2 regions of the Streptomyces sp. NPDC058877 genome follow, and region 1 is predicted to be linked to the other one. Evidence: riboswitches for the same ligand, from Rfam matches in the RefSeq annotation. Region 1 holds a riboswitch; the other holds the start of a gene.

Region 1 (7,010 bases):
ACGAAGATCACCAGGCCGTCTTGCGCGTGGGCCGGATCGACCTCGCTGACGGCTCGTCCCAGCCGGTCGACGATCTCACCGCGCTGCTCGCGCGACACGTCGGGATCGCTCTCCAGCGCCCTCTCCGCCCGAGCCACGAGGTTGCGCAGACGCACGGGGTCCTGCGCGTTCTCCGGCTCGCGGCGGTGGGTCGGCATCAGCAAGGAAAGGGCGGGATAGGGCCGGGGTCGGCGCAGCTCGGCGAGCTGGTCCGAGGTGAGCAGGGGATCCATCGGGTGCCTTCCTGGTGGTGAGGGCGGGCATGGCTGGTGCGGGACGGAGGCGGGGCGCCCGTGTGTGGTGGTGGGGGGCGGTGCGCGGTTCGGTGGGGGCGGGCCGCGCCGGTGCGGCCCGACGGGCCGTTCGGCTGCTTCGTTCTCGTCCTCGCTGCGGGGCGAGGCTTTGAGACCGGTGTCGCCGTGCGGTTGCACCGCTGCCGTCGACTTGCCGTCGGTGACCTCAGCCGCCGCGATCGTGGCCGCGCCGGATCCGGGCTTCACGGAACCGGTCGTCTGCCGACGGAACCGGTCGCCGAGGTCGGACCGGCCGAGCCCGTTCACGGGGCCGTCGATCGCAGATCCGCTCGGGAGGCCGGGGCAGGGGACGAGGAACGGCATGGTGAAGACCGCGTCCCACACCGCTCCGGTCGCCGCGCTGGAGTGCACGGTGTGGCCGTCGGGGTCGCCCGTGGGCCCGCCCGTCGTCACCCCTGACGACCGCCGGGCCGTCGAGGTGCACGACGTGGCTCCCTCGGAGTTCCCGCACCGTCCTGGAGGTTCCGTCCGTCACGTGGGCGCCGTCGTATCCGATGGCGATGAACTCACCCACTTCCGCCTCCTCGGTCCGGCGCCCTTCCTGAGGATCGCGGCATGGGGCGATTCCATGTGAACGGGGACACATAGACGAGCTTGACCCGATATGCAGGAAGGCGCGACTCGATCCGAAACGAAGCCGGGTTTGCCGTCACGGTCGAGCAGCGGCGCGAGGGCAGAGGTGGGAACGCGACTCGGGTCGACGGCGAGCAGGACGTCGCCCGTGTCCCCATGGGCGCGCTCGGCGAAGGCGCGCAACTCGGCGGCGGAGATCCCGGCGAGCTCGTGCACGCCCAGCTCGATCAGACGTTTGGCCTGGGCGGTGAGCGGCGGGAGCGGTGTGAGAGTGGTGGGGGCGGTGGTTCCGGACTGGTGTCGGACGTCGCTTCGGGCACGTGAGTCCTCCGGGTCGCTGTTCGCGGCAAGCCCCTGGGGCAACGCGGGGCGTCACCCGATCGTTCCCGTGATCGGCGTTGGACGTGCACCTTCGCCTGAAGCGGCGTGCGCCCCGAAGGGGGCACCCTTCGAGGACGTCCGGGCCGGACGACGATGCGTTCGGCCCGGACCTCGGGGCATCAACCGTTGTGGGCCGGCAGCTCCTCCCTGACCGTGCGGGCTGCGGCAACGAGGTTTTCCAGGGAGGCGCGGGTCTCCGGCCAGCCGCGGGTCTTGAGGCCGCAGTCGGGGTTGACCCACAGGCGCTCGGCCGGGATGGCGTCCAGGCCCTTGCGCAGGAGCACGGCGACCTCGTCGACGCTCGGGACGCGCGGGGAGTGGATGTCCCAGACCCCCGGACCGGCCTCGCGCGGGTAGCCGTGCTCGGCCAGTTCGTCGGCCACCTGCATGTGGGAACGGGCCGCCTCCAGGCTGATGACGTCGGCGTCGAGGTCATCGATGGCCCGGACGACGTCGCCGAATTCCGCGTAGCACATGTGCGTGTGGATCTGGGTGTCCGGTCGTACGCCACTGGTGGTCAGCCGGAAGCATTCGGTCGCCCAGGCCAGGTAGGCGGGGTGGTCGGCGGCGCGGAGCGGCAGGGTCTCGCGGAGCGCCGGCTCGTCGACCTGGATGACCGGCGTTCCGGCCGCCTCCAGGTCGTTCACCTCGTCGCGCAGGGCCAGCGCCACTTGCCGGGCGGTGTCACCCAGCGGTTGGTCGTCCCGCACGAAGGACCACGCGAGCATCGTGACCGGACCGGTCAGCATGCCCTTGACCGGCCTGGAGGTCTGCGACTGGGCGTACGTCGTCCAGCGCACCGTCATCGGTTCGGGGCGGGAGACGTCACCGGCGAGGACGGGCGGACGGACGTAACGGGTGCCGTAGGACTGGACCCAGCCGTGCTGGGTGGCGATGTAGCCGGTCAGCTGCTCGGCGAAGTACTGCACCATGTCGTTGCGTTCGGGCTCGCCGTGCACCAGGACGTCGATGCCGGTCTTCTCCTGGAAGGAGATGACCTCGCGGATCTCGTCCTCGATGCGGCCTTCGTATCCGGCGGTGTCGATCCGGCCGGCCCGGAGGTCGGCACGGCTCGCACGGAGCCCGCCGGTCTGCGGGAAGGAGCCGATGGTCGTGGTCGGCAGCAACGGCAGCCCTAGATGCGCGCGCTGTGCCGCGGAGCGCTCGGCGTACGGCTGGGAGCGCCGTCCGTCCGTGTCGGTGATGGCCGCGGTACGGGCACGGACCGCGGGGTCACGGGTGAGGGCGGAGCCGGCTCGTGAGGCGAGGTCGGCGCGGTTGGCGGCCAGCTCGGCGGCGATCGCACCGGTGCCTTGGGCGAGGCCGCGGGCGAGGGTGGCGACTTCGGTGCTCTTCTGACGGGCGAAGGCCAGCCAGCGTCGGATCTGGGGCTCGATGTCGCGCTCCGCGGTCGCGTCCAGGGGGACGTGCAACAGGGAGCAGGACGCGGCGACGTCGACCCGGTCGGCCAGCCCGAGGAGGGTGGCCAGGGTGGCCAGGGACTTCTGGTGGTCGTTGATCCAGACGTTGCGGCCGTTGACGACGCCTGCGACCAGGCGCTTGCCGGGCAGTCCGCCGATCGCGGCGAGGTCGTCCAGGTTCGCGGCGGCGGAGTCGGTGAAGTCCAGGGCGAGGCCCTCCACCGGGGTGGCCGCGAGCGCCTTGAGGGCATCGCCCAAGCGGTCGAAGTACGAGGCGACGAGCAGCTTGGGCCGGTCGGTGGCACGGCCCAGATCACGGTAGGCACGGACGGCGGCGCTCAGCTCGGCCGGGGTGCGGTCCTGGACCAGGGCGGGTTCGTCCAGCTGGACCCATTCGGCGCCGGCCGCGCGCAGATCGGCGAGTACTTCGGCGTAGACCGGCAGCAGCCGGTCGAGAAGGCTCAGCGGTTCGAAGTCGGCCACGACGCCCGGGGCGGGCTTGGCGAGCAGCAGGTAGGTGAGGGGGCCGACCAGGACCGGTCGGGGGGTGTGACCGAGGGCGAGGGCTTCCTTCAGCTCGGCGACCTGCTTGGTCGAGTCGGAGGCGAAGACGGTGTCCGGGCCGAGTTCGGGGACCAAGTAGTGGTAGTTGGTGTCGAACCACTTGGTCATCTCCAGCGGCGCCACGTCCTGGGTGCCACGGGCCATCGCGAAGTACCCGTCGAGCGCATCCCCCCCGACGGCGGCGCGGTGACGTGCGGGCACGGCGCCGACCATGACACTGGTGTCCAGGACGTGGTCGTAGTACGAGAAGTCTCCCGTCGGCACTTCGTGGATGCCGGCGTCGACCAACTCCTGCCAGCGGGAGCGGCGGAGGCCGGCCGCCGTCTCCCGGAGGGCATCGGCGGTGGCACGGCCCTTCCAGTAGCTCTCGACGGCCTTCTTCAGTTCGCGGTTCTGACCCTGGCGGGGATAGCCGTACACGGTGGCTCGTGCTGCCGTGGCCACGGGTTTGGCTGTCACGGAACTCTCCTTCGCGAGATGTGTCCACAACATCCCGGAGACGGGAGACGGACGCGAAGGAGCCACAGGCGGTGCGGACCACCGGGCGGGAAACGCCGGATGTGCCGCTCGCCGTGTACGCCGACCCGCCCACGAGGTCACCGGGATGTCCGCGCACGGCATACGACCGTGCGTGGGCAACGGGCAGGTCTTCGGACTCGCGGGCACGTCCTCCTGGCGGAGGAAACCTACTGGCCGTCGCTTCCCAGGGCCGTTGTCCGGTCCCAGTGCGTATGACGGCGGTCGTTCCCGCTCACCGCTGCGGGGCAGTCCCGGATTCCCACCGGGTTCCCTCTTACGACGCCTACCGCCATGGGGGTCCCCATGCCGTTCAGGCCATGGGGCGGGACGGGGCGAACCAGCTGCGAGTGCCAGCCTAGGACGTGCGATCGCTCAGCGGCGAGGTTTTCCAACATGCGGACGCAAGAACGAGGTGGCTCCGTAATCGACGACGCCCTGCGGTACGAGTACGGCCGCGCGGGAGCCCAGCGTCGTTCGTGCCGTGGCGCATACGGTGCATGGGGGCGCACGGCCGAGAGCCTCACGGAGACCGGGGCGGTGGAGATGCTCCTGGCGCTGGACGCCGTGGGTCAGACGAAGACCGGCGTGCTCGATCAGGAAGCCGGTGGCGGCGAACGGCTCCACCGGCTGGCCGCTCTTCCTGCTCTCCACGACGACCTCGGCCACGAACGCCGCGGCCTGCTCCTCGAACGCCTCGGACGTCGGGGCACCGCGCACGGGTGTGAGCCCGGGGTCTTCGGCTCCGCCGTTCACGGTGTCGTCGACACGGTGAAACCTGGGGTGCAGACCCGTCCGCTCGTTGCGGTGCCCACGAGGTCAGGACACCGGGCGCTGGCTGACGGGCCGTCCGACATGCGCGTCGTCGGCGGGCCGGCTGAGCGCCGGTACCTCGCCGAGGAAGTCTCCGCTCGAGCAGGTCTTGGTCGCTTTTGCGCTCTTGAGCCCCGCACCACCCAGGCATGATCTGAGGGCAGCACCAGGACTGCATCTGCGACGGTTCTGCTGCCTTGGCCGTCTGGCCAAGCCGCTCGTACCAGTGGCTCCGTTGAGCGCCCGAACGAGAGCCTCATCCTCCACGAACTGCGCCACATCGTGGGTCCCTGGTCTACGCGACTCACTGGGGAGTCCCCGCACCAATGGAGTTCCGACGTGGTGGAATTGATCTGAAGATCCGAAATGGACCGGGGGTTTCCCTCTACAATCAGGCGGGACGCCGGATCCGGTTGAGGGGGCTGTGCGGAGTGTCGCTGAGGGATGAGGCCGAAGAGGTCGTTGTCCGTGTGACAGAAGGGCACGCTGTCGTGTTCGGTGCTCCCCGTGGGGAGAACGGCTCGCGATGGGGGCGCTGGGTGGCTGGCCTCACCTCCAGCGAGTGGGCAGCTGTCGTGCGGACCTTGGATCCTGCGGTCCGGGTGTTCGTCGAGGCTCGGCGCGTGACCGGTCATCTGGTCGAGATCGATCCGCTCTCCCGCAAGTTGATGGAGACGGGGAAGTTGATCGTCGAGGAGGGCGGCTGGATCCAGAGCAGCATCCGCAACGACCGGGGGCAGGTGGCACGTCTGCTGCGTGTTCGTGGCACCACGGCCATCTCTGCCTTGTCGGGTGGGGCGGCCGTTCTGGGTGCCATCGCAGCTCAGGTTCAGGCGGCCGAGATGGCCCGGGACATCAAGGCCATCCGCCAGCGGGTGGATGAACTGGCCCAGCGCATGCAGTCCGACCAGATCGGTGCTGCCGAGAATGTCTTCGAACAGGTTGAGGACCTGGTGGCACGGCTGCGTGCTCATGGGGAGCGTGGTGTTGAGGCGAGTGACTTCTCGGTCACGAGGAGCAGTCTGGGTGATGTGAGTCGTAAGGGTCTTCGCCATCTCGGGGACGCGATGGCGCGGCTGGAGGATGTTGGGAAGGGATCCTTGCGCCGGGTGCACAAGGGCCTGAGCCAGGGGGCTGTGGACGAGGTGGAGCTGCACCTCGATCTGATGACGCAGTGTTACGTGGCCACGGTCCAGTTCGGGCTCGCCCAGATCGCCTTCGACTATCACGGGGGAAAGCCTGACGTTGCCAGGACCAGGTCCGAGCAGATCGCCACGTCCCTCTCGGGGCTCCGTGACGGGATTGAGGACGTCCATGGCAGGCTCGGCCGGGTCGACGAGCACGTCCGGGCCAGGTTCCGGTCCTCGAAACGCATGGGTTCTCTGTCTTCGGTACCGTCGCTGATCACGGACGCTTCAGCTGTTGCTGTGAGCCAGGCGGCAGGCAAGTCCGTGCCCATCGGGCGGTTTTATGGAAAGTCGACCTCGATTCCGGTGGCTCTACTCGCCGTCGGTGGGGGCTTGCTGGTTTGGGGAGGCTTCGAGGTTATGACGCAGCCTCATGCGGAGAAGGAGCTGGAGGGACGTCTGAGGCAGCTCACGAGGGCCGGCGACAGGAGTTCCCGGGCACTCCGACAGGCGGCACCGAGCCTTGGCATGCTGCAAGGCATGGCCCATGAGCTCGCCGGGTCCGGTACGTGAGTTCACCGGTGTTCTGGCCGTGCAGGTCACCTCCATGTTCCCTGATTCGTGTATCCCCCAGCGGATAGTGAAGGGTGGGACGAGGCTAGGCGCCGGTGTCGGTGAGCCAGAAGGAGGCCCGACGGTGCCGGGGCGGTCAGGGCGTGTCCTCATGGCGGAGCGCATGCGGATCGGCTTCGGAAAGCCCTCTGCCCTGTGGCTCTACTTCTATGGCGAAACGGCTGGAAACGGACGGATTCATGTCGGGTACATGAGCGAGCACCTCCGTAACACGCACACCAACTGACGCTGTCCTCACCCTGGTGAAGGAACGGGCACCGCTACCGAAGCAGTCCGCCGGCCGTTTGCTTCCCGTCGTCTCTTCCGTGCTCATCACGATGAGCATCTCCAGTCGGCCGTGAGGTCGGGAGCGACCCCAGGGCGCGCGCTTCCGGTTCGCGCGTATGCAGCACACGCCGGACGGCCGTCCAACGCCCTGTCACGCGTCGTCGTCCGCTGCTCGGGGGCGGAACCCTGCCGTCTGCCTTCGTTGGCCAGGGCTAGGCCCCGGTTGCCGGACACGCGTCCGAGCCGGCGCACCCCGCGAGAAGTTCCCCGACCGGGCCATCGGTCCGGCGTCGAGCTCGCTCCTGGGTCAGGACCCTGCGGTGGGACGGCGGGGGGAGGGAACCGTGCCCAGGAGTTCCCAC
Region 2 (7,010 bases), on a different contig from region 1:
GCCCGGTGACGGTCCCCGGGACGAGCCGGACGCTGACCCCGTCGAGGACGAGGACGTCGCCGGCCCTGCGCGAAACCCGATCGGCGCCGAGTCCGGTGCCGGCGCTCGCCCGCCCGCCCGCGGTTTCGGTCATCGGGTGCTCCTGGTGCGGTACAGGACGAGGACGAAGGCCGGCACGCCGATCAGCGAGGTGAGCACGCCCACCGGCACCTCCTGTGGATCGAGCACCGTGCGGGCGAGCGTGTCGGCCCAGACCAGGAAGACCGCCCCGGCCAGGGCCGTGATCGGCAGGAGACGGGCGTGTCCGGGCCCCGCGAACGCACGGGCCGCGTGCGGCAGGACGAGGCCGACGAAGCCGATCGCACCTGCGGCGGAGACCAGGGCGGCCGTCAGGAGGGCGGTGACGCACAGCAGGACGAGCCGGGTCCGCACGACGGCGACGCCGAGGGAGGCGGCGGCCTCCTCTCCGAAGGCGAAGGCGTCCAGGGTCCTTGCGTACCCGCCGCAGACGAGCAGGGCCGCGGCGAGGACGGCGAGGCACGTCCCCACCTCGGTCCAGCCGGAGCCCGCGAGCGAGCCGAGCAACCAGAAGAGCACTCCCCGGGTGGTCTCGGCGTCGGCAGCGGTCATGACGACGAAGGAGGTGAGGGCGGAGAAGAGCTGCATCGCGGCGACACCGGCGAGGAGCACCCGGTCCGTCGAGCCGCCGAGGGTGTGGCTGAGGAGGAGGACGAGCGCGAAGGAGACCACGGCGCCGAGGAAGGCGCCACCGGTGACGGAGAGGAGGCCCCCGCCGACGCCGAGGACGACGACCGCGACCGCGCCGGTCGAGGCTCCGGAGGAGACGCCGAGGACGAAGGGGTCGGCGAGCGGGTTCCGCAGGAGTGACTGCATCACCGCTCCGCAGACGGCGAGTCCGGCTCCGCAGACGGCGGCGAGGAGGGTGCGGGGCAACCGCAGGTCCCAGACGATCCCGTCGCGGATCGGTGAGAGCGTCGAGGTACCGCCGGTGAGGTGTGCGGTCACCACGGACCCGACCTCGCCGACTCCGATGTCCGCCGGCCCGATGGTGATGGCCACGGCCACCGACAGGGTCAGCAGGGCGGACCCGAGCACCATCCACAACAGCGCCCCGGGCCCGGTCCGGGCTGATGGCGGAGCGTCTCCGCTCGCCCCGCCGGGGGCTCCGAAGGCTCGACCGGGAGCGTCGGCGACCTCGCTCCGGGGGTGCGCGGTCACCCGGCGAGACCGTACGAGCGGAGCGCAGCCGCCACCTTCTCGATGCCCTCGACCGTGCGGAGGGTGGGATTGAGCGCCTGACCGCTGAGCAGGACGTACCGCTTGTTCTTCACCGCCGTCATGTTCCGGGTGACGGGGTCGGACTCCAGGAATTCGATCTTCTTGGCGGCGCTCTCGGCCGACTGTGCCCGGCGGGTCAGATCGCCGATCACGAGGACGTCGGGGTCACGGTCCGCGACGGTCTCCCAGTTGACCTGGGGCCACTCCTCGCGGGTGTCGTCGAAGACGTTCTTCGCGCCGAGCGCGTTCGTGACGATGCCGGGGGCCCCACAGCAACCCGCCGCGTAGGGTGCCTCCGCGTCGGAGTACCAGTAGAGGACGGTGGCATCGGTGAAGTCGGCCGCCGCCGTGGCGCCGGTCACCCTGGCCTTGAGCTCGGCGACGAGCGCCTCGCCCCGCTCCGGGACCGCGAAGACCTCTGCCAGGTCCCGGATCTCGTCGTAGACCGTCTCCATGGTGAGCGGGCGGGTGCGGACCCCGTCGCCGTCGCCGCTGTTGTCCTTGCCGACGCAATCGGTGGGCGAGAGGTAGGTGGGGATGCCGAACTGCTCGAACCGCTCGCGGGTCGCGACGCCGCCCTCGCCGAGGGTGTACGCGAAGGAGGCGGCGGCGAAGTCGGGTTCGACGTCGAGGACCTTCTCGAAGGAGGGGTAGCGGTCGGCGAGTCGCGGAACCTTCGCGTTCTCCCGTTCCAGGCCCTTCAACACCGGGTCCGTCCAGGTCGCGGTGCCCACCATGCGGTCGGCGAGGCCGAGGGAGAGCATGATCTCCGCTGCGCCCTGGTCGAGGGCGACGGCGCGCCGGGGCGTCCGGTCGACGCGGACCGGTCGGCCGCAGTTGTCGTCGAGGGCCACCGGACGGGCGTGCTCCGAGGTGCCCGTACCGGACGGAGCGGCGGCGGACCCGCCGCCGCAGGCGGTGGCCGTCGCGGCGAGGAGGACGATGCCGGCGAGGGCGGGCAGGGCGGAGCGGACGGGGGGTGCGAGCGGCACGGGAACTTCCTCTGCGGCCACGGCTCATACGCGGAGCCTGTCGTACGGTGCTCCCCGGACGGCTGCGTGCCGCCGGGGCCGCCAGCAGGTCTTCGGACTCGGGGTCAGCCGGACGGAGCGCCTTCCCGGGCCCGTCGTGCTGCCCAGTGGCCGATGCGCCGCCCGTCGCCCTCACCGCTGCGCGTCAGTTCCGGTCTCGCACCGGATTCCCTGACCCGTGCACGTACCCGCTCAGGTGCGTACAAAGGTGCGACTGGCTTCGGCACAGTACCACCGGGCCTCGGGCGCACACCGACCCCCGTCAGACGCGCAGTTCCTTCGCCTCGAAGCGGCCCTCGCCGAGGACCAGGACGAAGGTGACCTGCTGCCCCTCGGAGAGGACGCGGTCCTCGCCCTCGATGTCCTCGGCGCTGAAGTAGACCTGCTCCTCGGAACCCACCGGGACGACGAAGCCGTACCCGCCGAGACGGTTGAAGGACCGCACGAACCCCTTGCTCCTGCCTTCCACCACGACCTCCTCATCACCGGCGGCGCGACGGAACGGGCCTCGGGCGCCGGACCCGTCCGGCACCGATCGGCCGGCCGTCGGCCGCGCCCGCGCCTCAGGTGAGGTGTACCCCGCCGCCCCGCCCTTTCGCCACCGACGCCCCGTGGGCGGAACACCTTCGAACATCTCGTAGAATGTTCAACAGAGGTCCGCTGTCGGAGATCCCCCGTGTCCGACAGCGGACCTCACCTGTTCCCGGTGGCACCGGGAACGGACGGCGAACACCCGCGAGCCGCACGACGCCCCGCACCCTCGCCGACCGCGGGGAGCGGGGCGGGTCGGCCGGGGAAGGACCGGTTCGGCACCCGGACCGCGCCGAGCCACCCCTTCAGCCGCCCGGGCCGCTCAAGCGCCACCGGGGTACGCGATCCTCGCGGTGATCCTGGCGATGCGCCGCGCCGACTCCTCGGGCGCGGCGGCCGGCTGGACGATGTGGCTCACGGTGAGTCGCACGATCGTCTCGACGGCAAGCCCGCGGGACTCCTCGTCCACATCGGGCCAGGCCTCGATCGCGTACGCGTCGAGCATCGCCATCGCCGTGCCGAAGACCGGTTCCGGGCGGGTCGTGAGGTAGGCGAGGAGGTCGTCCTCACCTCCCCGTGCCGCAAGGAGGACGCTCTTGATGAGCGGATTGTCCACGGCCTGCTGAAGCGTGTAGCCGACGCCTGCGGCCGCTGCCGCCTCCAACTCGCCCCGATGGGCGTCGAGTTCACGCTGAATGCCGAGCAGGAAGCCCTCCAGCTCACGCTGGACCAGCGCATTGCCTATGGCGTCCTTCGAGCCGAACTCGTTGTAGAGCGTCTGTCGACTGATGCCGGCGGCCCGTGCGACGGCGGCCATGCGCAGCCCGCCCCACCCTTCGGCGGCGACGAGGCGGTAGGCGGCGTCAAGCACCTGCTCGCGCAGGAGGGACCGAACACTCTCGCGGAAACGTGTCATCGTGCCCCCACTTTATCCATGGGGCACTGTCCAAAGCATTGACGATCAACAGGAAAGACGTCTATCAAATGGACAGAAGGCATGCAAAGTGTCCAACCTCTGTGAGGAGCCGGTCTTGCCCCTGCCCAGCGACTCCCCCGACACGCCGGAAGCGCCCCGAGCCGCCGGCGCTCCCGAAGCACCCGCCGCCTGGCGCGACCCCAAGCGCCACCTCTGGTTGCTCGGTCTGCTCATCCCGGCCTTCCCCTTCCTTTCCTGGGGGTTGACGACCACTACCGGCCTCGGCGTCTTCTGGTGGACCGGTCCCCTCGTCCTGTACGCGATCTTCCCGATCGTCGACCACCTCATCGGCAAGGACTCCGCCAATCCGCCGGACAGCGCGATCGCCCTCCTCGAACAGGACCGCTACTACCGCTGGTGCACCTTCCTCTACCTGCCCCTCCAGTACTCCGGTCTCGTCCTCGGCTGCTGGCTCATCACCCGGGGCGACCTCTCCGCGGTCGACCGGATCGGACTGACCCTCACCCTCGGTGGAGTCGCCGGCATCGCCATCAACACCGCCCACGAGCTGGGGCACAAGACGGAGGCCCTGGAGCGCAGGCTCTCCAGGATCGCGCTCGCCCAGACCTGGTACGGGCACTTCTACGTCGAGCACAACCACGGCCACCACATCCGCGTCGCCACCCCGGAGGACCCTGCGAGCGCCCGGCTCGGTGAAAGCTTCTGGCGCTTCCTGCCGAGGACCGTCCTCGGTAGCCTCACCTCGGCGTGGCGCCTGGAGGAGCGACGCCTCCGACGCCGGGGACGGTCCGTGTGGAGCCCGCACAACACGGTCCTCAACTCCTGGGCCCTGTCGCTCGTGCTCTTCACGGCACTCGCGCTCGCCTTCGGCCCCGGAGTCCTGCCCTACCTCACCGCCCAGGCCGTCTTCGGCTTCTGCCTGCTCGAAGTCATCAACTACACCGAGCACTACGGCCTCAAGCGGGAGCGCACCCCGAGCGGCCGGTACGAGCGCTGCGCCCCGCGCCACAGCTGGAACAGCGACAACGTCGCCTCGAACGTCTTCCTCTACCACCTCCAGCGGCACAGCGACCACCACGCCCATCCCACCCGGCGCTACCAATCGCTGCGCCACTTCGACGAGGCCCCCGAGATGCCCACGGGGTACGCGGGAATGATCGTCCTCGCATATGTGCCCCCGCTCTGGCGGCGCGTCATGGACCCGCGGGTCCTCGCCCACTACGACGGGGACGTGACCCGCGCGAACCTCCAACCGCCCCGTCGGAAGCGGCTCCTCGCACGGTACGGGGCGGCGGCCCCCCGAGGATGAGGCCGGCGCCCTCGCCGAGGGGGGACCCGCCCGTGACCGGACGCAGCGGCCCGGGGCGACGGGTCACCCCTCCTGTCCCCCGGGGGCGGCACCGCGCACCGGCCGTTCGTCGGGATCGGTGTCGGAGCGAAGTCGAACACGGGCGTCCTCGGACGCCTCCTCACGGTCGGAGGGACGACGCGTCCGCCGGTGCTCGAAGACGAACGCGACGAGGGCGGCCACGACGGAGACGAGGCCGCCGGACCAGAGGCCCGCGCGGGCACCGAGCCGTTCGGTGAGCAGACCGACGAGCAGGGCTCCGAGCGGGGTGGTGCCCTGCAGGATCACGGTGTAGAGGGCGAGGATCCGGCCCCGGTAGTGGGGGTCGCTGCCGAGCTGGATGCGATGGTTGGCGGCCTGCAAGAAGTAGACGGAGGCGAATCCGGTGAGCCCGAGCAGACAGGCCGCACCGATGAAGCCCGGCGCCCACCCGGCCGCCGCCTCCAGCACCCCGAAGGCGAGGGCCGCGCCGATGACGGTCCGGGCGGCGGGACGCCCGCTGCGCCGGGTGCCCGCGATGGCCCCCAGGAGGGAGCCGGACGCGAAGGAGGCGGTGAGGAGGCCGAAGGAAGCAGCATCGGCGCGGAACACCGTCTTGGCGAGCAGCGGCAGGGTCAACGGGAAGTTCATGCCGAAGAGGCCGATCGCGGCGACGAGCAGCATCGGCAGGGTGAGGTCGATGCGGGAGGCCGTGTACCGCAGTCCGTCCCTCACCCGCACCTCCTCCCGCCCCGCGGCGCCGTCCGCCACGACACGCCCGCGGTACTCCTCCGGCCGCACCATGCGCAGTCCGGCGACGGTGGCGAGGTAGCTCACCCCGTTCAGCGCGATGGCCCAACCGGTACCGAAAGCGGTGATGAGCAGTCCGGCGAGGGCCGGTCCGGCCACTCGGGCGATGCTGAAGTAGGCGGCGCTCAGCGAGGAGGCGTTGGGCAGCAGTTCGTTGCCCACCAACTCGCCGACGAACGACATCCGGGTGGGGACCTCGACCGCGTTGACGATGCCGACGCCGAGGGCGAGCAACCAGACGTGCCAGAGCCGTACCGTCCCCGTCAGGTCGAGCACGGCCAGGGTCAGGGCCAGGGCCCCCGCCGCCAGGTTGGCGAGGGTGAGGAGCATCCGCTTGTCGTACAGGTCGGCCAGGCGCCCTCCGTAGAGGGTGAGCAGCAGCACCGGGGCGAACTGGAGGGCGGTGACGATCCCCAGGGCCGTGGCGGAGTCGCCGGTCATGCCGAGGACGAGCCAGTCCTGGGCGACGACCATCGTCCAGGTCCCCGCGACGGACACCAGCTGCCCGGCCGCGAAGAGCCGGAAGTTGCGGACGGAAAGGGAGCGGAAGGTGGTCGGCGGAGCCTTCGGCAAGAGCGCGGATCACACCCCGGGTCGTACGGACGGTTTTCGCCCCGCACGGAAGCAGCGGTGCAAGACGCTCGCCGTACCGCCACCCGGTTTATCGATGGCCGTCTTCACTTCCGGAAGAACTCCGTTCCCCTTCTCGCCCAATCCTTTTATCGACACTGCGGCACGGCGCGCCCGCCCTGCTCCGCGCACCCAGGAGAAGGGCCCGGCCGGAAAGCACGGTAAGTGCATCGACAATTCGCACATTACCAAGCAGTCGCTTTTTTCGAATTGAGCGACAGGGGGCAACGGGGTGAACCTCGGCTCCCCTCCGAGGCGCCGTCCCGTTGCCGTGCGCCCGCCGGGGCGACGGGCGGCCCCGAAGGGGGGGAGCCACGTGGCGGAGAAGGGCTCAGGACGCGCCGCCGAGGAGCTTCCGGTACCAGGGCAGGTGATCGGCGAAGTCCGCCCCGAAACCCGGACCGGGGTCGCAGCCCCAGTCCTGCCAGGGCCGCTCGTCGGCGAA

Evidence for each region. Region 1 has a riboswitch for cobalamin ahead of metE (5-methyltetrahydropteroyltriglutamate--homocysteine S-methyltransferase). Riboswitches for the same ligand answer to the same signal wherever they lie in the genome.
Region 2: linked by a shared signal. The riboswitch ahead of ACFW2Y_RS26680 (ABC transporter substrate-binding protein) and the one ahead of metE (5-methyltetrahydropteroyltriglutamate--homocysteine S-methyltransferase) in region 1 are both predicted to bind cobalamin.

Annotation. Positions count from the first base shown of each region.
Region 1 covers NZ_JBHYMF010000006.1:25,409-32,418, forward strand. The annotation lists gene ACFW2Y_RS02785 (chemotaxis protein) at 1-272, opposite strand, end outside; partial or broken gene ACFW2Y_RS02790 (DUF5701 family protein) at 984-1,157, opposite strand; gene metE (5-methyltetrahydropteroyltriglutamate--homocysteine S-methyltransferase) at 1,427-3,751, opposite strand; cobalamin riboswitch at 3,916-4,131, opposite strand; gene ACFW2Y_RS02800 (hypothetical protein) at 4,184-4,564, opposite strand; gene ACFW2Y_RS02805 (hypothetical protein) at 5,245-6,321, shown strand; gene ACFW2Y_RS02810 (restriction endonuclease) at 6,956-7,010, opposite strand, start outside.
Region 2 covers NZ_JBHYMF010000145.1:7,773-14,782, forward strand. The annotation lists gene ACFW2Y_RS26670 (ABC transporter ATP-binding protein) at 1-133, opposite strand, end outside; gene ACFW2Y_RS26675 (FecCD family ABC transporter permease) at 130-1,119, opposite strand; gene ACFW2Y_RS26680 (ABC transporter substrate-binding protein) at 1,236-2,291, opposite strand; cobalamin riboswitch at 2,357-2,537, opposite strand; gene ACFW2Y_RS26685 (cold-shock protein) at 2,593-2,802, opposite strand; gene ACFW2Y_RS26690 (TetR family transcriptional regulator) at 3,184-3,777, opposite strand; gene ACFW2Y_RS26695 (alkane 1-monooxygenase) at 3,893-5,107, shown strand; gene ACFW2Y_RS26700 (MFS transporter) at 5,171-6,508, opposite strand; gene ACFW2Y_RS26705 (NAD-dependent epimerase/dehydratase family protein) at 6,897-7,010, opposite strand, start outside.